Regions from separate parts of the Exiguobacterium sp. R-39 genome, predicted to be linked through region 2. Evidence: a T-box and tRNA genes for the amino acid it is inferred to sense, from the RefSeq annotation. Region 2 holds a T-box; the other holds one or more tRNA genes.

Region 1 (2,202 bases), 710 kb from region 2:
CTTTCGACGACGTCAAATCGACTTTCGTCTCCGGACTGAGGACCATGTCCTTGTGCGTCGGATCGATTCCCGTATCGATGACGGCAACGATCGTTCCTTCCCCTTTATAGCCGTAGTCCTGCCATGTCTGCTTCGCATTGACCATGTCTTTACTATGTAACATGTTTGGTGTTGCGCCCTTTTCGACTTCCGGACGCGCATATTCGTGTGCGATATGTACGTTTTTGACCCCGCTTAATTTTTTCAGTTCCTTGATTTCACCATATTTGACTTCCCCGCTGAACCCGTTCAATACGGTCGTGAAGCTTTCTTTATACGAAACAGAAATGTCTTTTTGGGCAATTGCCGCTTTGACTTCCTTCTGTTTGTTGACGATTTGATTCTTAAGAATAATTTTTTCCGTGTTGCTTAACGTGCTGTAACGCTTATTTTGTGCCTGCGCGTGTTCAATCGCTGCTTTTTGATCGAGCTCGACGACAATCCGTACTTTTTCGTTTTGACTGTATGACTTTTCTTGACCCGCTTTTTTCAGTGAGAGTGCTTGTGGCTTTTGTACATCCACTTTTTGTGATGACACGTGTCCCTCAGCATGAACTAGGCTGGAAGATGTCATGAGGGCAGCCGCCATCAGAGCAATCTTCTTTTTCTTCATTCCTTTTCCTCTTTTCCAAAAATGTAATGTGGAGCAAAAACGTATTAAACGAAAATTCTGTATTTTTAGTTTAATTAACTTTCGCTTAATATACAATTTAAATTTGGTGCTTTTTAAAAATATTTGTTTGTTTATTACATCACAAAATGAATAAATCCTTATATTCCCTTATCTATTTCTTACAGGTGAATAAAAAAGGACAAAAAAAACCTTGGTTTCCCAAGGTTTCGGCAGGTAAAGCAATATGGAGACTATCGGGCTCGAACCGACGACCTTTTGGCTGCCAGCCAAACGCTCTCCCAGCTGAGCTAAGCCCCCGTGTGTTTCTATAATGAGTATACCCATTGCTGTTCATTTTTTCAATATAAAATTAGACCGCTTACAAAAAAATCTCCCTCACCTTACCGGCAAAGGAGAATCTTCCGTTATTTGTTCAGCTCACGCATCATATCCGCTTGTCGTTCCAGTTCAGCCTGTTGCTCCAGGATCAGCACTTTTTTATACGTCCGTGCCGAGATGATGATACTGATTTCATAGAGGATGAACAAAGGAACAGAAATCATCAAATGCGACGTAATGTCGGGCGGTGAGATCAACGCCGCGATCACGAACAACGCAAAATACGCATACTTCCGATTCTTCCGCATGAAGAACGGCGTTACGAGTCCGAGCCGTGTCAAAAACATCGTCACGACCGGTAACTGGAACAACAGACCAAACGGAATCGTCAACCGGATCAGGAAACTGAAATAGTTCTCGACCCCGATGACCTGTTCAATCCCAAGCTCTTGTCCGAGTTCCGTTGATACTTCCAGTAAAAACGGCAACAGCCAAAAATAAGAAAAGGAAACACCCGCAAGGAATAAGAAAAACGTCACGGGAATGTACGTCAACGTCGCTTTTTGTTCTTGGTCGTGCAGACCGGGACGGATGAACGCCCAAAGCTGGTACATCCAAAACGGGGACGCCAAGACGATTGCGATGATGAACGCAAGATTCAGATATAACATCAACGGATCAACGACGTTAAACGCATTTAAACCGATTCCGAGTTCCTTTAAGTCGGCCTGTAAGAAACGGACGAGCGGCCGGACGAGCGGAAAGGCTGCGATAAACATGACTACCACGATGATGAGCGACCAGATGATCCGCTTACGCAGTTCATCTAAGTGCGATGTCACACTCTGTTCTTGATCGATCGCCATGATTCACTCACTTCTCTTTCATTTCGTCCTTTTTATCCTTATCATCTTCCATGATGCCGTGTGTCGCACTCTTGAACTCTTTTAACGTTTGACCGGCCGCGCGGCCGAGTTCCGGTAATTTCTTCGGTCCGAAGATAATGAGGGCGACGACACCGATCAAGGCGATGCTTGCCGGTCCAATACCAAGTGTTAACGGGATTAAGTTTTCCATTATGATTTCACTCCTTCAGCTGATTGCGAATAATGCTTCATGAAATAGACGAGCGACTGCAGCTCGATTGACAGATCGATGTGATGCACCCGGACGTGGGCCGGGACATTCAACCGGGCCGGTGTAAAGTTCAG
Region 2 (2,202 bases):
CGGGTCAAATTTTCAATTGGACGAAGACCAACCGATCTCGGGCAAGGTTTTGATCATTGATGAATCATCGATGATAGATATCTACCTGTTATCGAGTTTGTTACGAGCGGTACCGAATGGCATGAAGATTTTATTTGTCGGCGATCGTGATCAACTGCCGTCGGTCGGACCGGGACAAGTCCTGGCCGACTTAATGGACACAGACGGAATTCCGGTCGTTCGGCTCAATGTCGTTCACCGGCAAGCCGAGGATTCCTCGATTCTTCGGCTGGCTCACGATTTGAAAAACCGGGTCACGTCAGCTGACTTGCTTGCTCCGTTATCTGACCGGCGATTTTATTCGCTCGCCCCGCAAGAGTCGTTACGCGGTATCGCCGCCTTCGCGGAAAAAGCACTGGCGAAAGGCTATTCGAAGTTTGACGTCCAAATCCTGGCGCCGACGTATCGTGGACAGGTAGGAATCGATGAACTGAACATCGTCCTGCAACAGGTCTATAATCCGGAAGCGCCCAAAAAACGGGAAGTCAAACAAGGGACACGAATTTACCGGAGTGGAGATAAAATTCTTCAGCTCGTCAATAATGCGGAAGAAAATGTCTATAACGGGGATATCGGCGAAATCGTCAACATCTTTTTTGCAAAGGAAAATGTCGACAAGGTGGACAAAATCATTGCCCGGTTCGATCAGACGGAAGTCGAATACAACCGGAGTGAGTGGGATCAATTCACACATGCGTATGCGATTACGATTCATAAAGCACAAGGGTCGGAGTTTCCGATTGTCCTGATGCCGGTCTTTTTCACCGGAGCCTTTAAACATTCCCGTAATCTCATCTATACGGCCGTCACACGGGCAAAAGCCAGTTTGTTGTTGTTCGGAGATCCCCGTGCCTTTTATAAAGCTTCCCAAGAGGAAGAACCACGCCGGCGGACCCGGCTGATTGAACGGCTCGGCGGTATGACAAAGACTTGACTGAATGCACCAGATAGGTAATAATCACGGTAGATGAATGAACGCAAAACGTTGATGGAAGATAAGTAAGTCGTAATCTTCATGACCAGAGAGAGATGGATCTGCTGCAACCATCTTCATGACGATTCGATTGAAGCTCCTTCCGGAGTCGAGTGCAAACACTTGCGGGTAATCTCCGTTAACGGATTTTTCGAGGTAAAGGGAGCACATGTCTTTACGAACGAGGGTGGTACCACGAAAGCGATGCTTTCGTCCCTTTTCAGGGATGAATGTATCGTTTTTTTGCGTTCAGGACAAATTAATCAATGGGGGTATTTTCGATGAAACCATTAAAACCGTTGACGGGTGCACAAATCCGTCAGATGTATCTCGACTTTTTCCAGTCTAAAGGACATGCAATCGAACCAAGCGCATCGCTCGTTCCAATCGAGGATCCAACATTACTGTGGATCAACTCGGGTGTCGCTACGTTAAAAAAATATTTTGATGGACGAGTCATTCCGCAAAATCCGCGGATTGTCAACGCGCAGAAATCGATCCGGACGAACGATATCGAAAATGTCGGAAAAACAGCACGTCACCATACATTCTTTGAAATGCTTGGAAACTTTTCTGTCGGCGACTACTTCCGTGAAGATGCAATCAAATGGGGCTGGGAACTCTTGACGAGTGACGAGTGGTACGGACTTGATCCGGACCGTCTTTCCGTGACGATTCATCCGGAAGACGACGCAGCACGTCAAATCTGGCTTGAACTCGGTGTGCCGGCTGAACGTATCATTCCGCTGGAAGATAACTTCTGGGAAATTGGTGAGGGTCCTTCAGGTCCGAACACAGAGATTTTCTTCGACCGCGGACCGGCTTTCGGCGACGATCCGAACGATTCTGAATTGTATCCGGGCGGCGAAAACGAACGGTATCTCGAAATCTGGAACATCGTGTTCAGTCAATATAATCATGATGGACACGGCAATTACACAGAATTACCGCGTAAAAACATTGATACCGGGATGGGTCTTGAGCGGATGGCGAGCGTCATGCAAGATGTGCCGACGAACTTTGACACGGACTTGTTCATGCCGATCATCCATAAGACAGAAGAACTCAGCGGTAAACTTTACCGTGAAGACACAAAACTGGATGTCGCGTTCAAAGTCATTGCTGATCACATCCGGACGGTTGCCTTTGCAATCGGAGACGGTGCGTTGCCTTCGAACGAAGGACGCGGT

The links. A T-box is a leader RNA that pairs with one kind of tRNA and senses whether it is charged. The one in region 2 lies ahead of alaS (alanine--tRNA ligase), so its partner is inferred to be a tRNA-Ala.
Region 1: it encodes a tRNA-Ala, which carries the amino acid that the T-box ahead of alaS (alanine--tRNA ligase) is inferred to sense. The anticodon was not compared.

The regions. Positions count from the first base shown of each region.
Region 1 covers NZ_CP187965.1:2,821,262-2,823,463, forward strand. Annotated here, with positions in the region: gene ACP26N_RS14665 (S8 family serine peptidase) at 1-652, opposite strand, end outside; tRNA gene ACP26N_RS14670 (tRNA-Ala) at 898-970, opposite strand; gene tatC (twin-arginine translocase subunit TatC) at 1,078-1,857, opposite strand; gene ACP26N_RS14680 (twin-arginine translocase TatA/TatE family subunit) at 1,865-2,068, opposite strand; gene ACP26N_RS14685 (redox-sensing transcriptional repressor Rex) at 2,068-2,202, opposite strand, start outside.
Region 2 covers NZ_CP187965.1:2,111,447-2,113,648, reverse strand. Annotated here, with positions in the region: gene recD2 (SF1B family DNA helicase RecD2) at 1-973, shown strand, start outside; T-box leader at 1,016-1,233, shown strand; gene alaS (alanine--tRNA ligase) at 1,294-2,202, shown strand, end outside.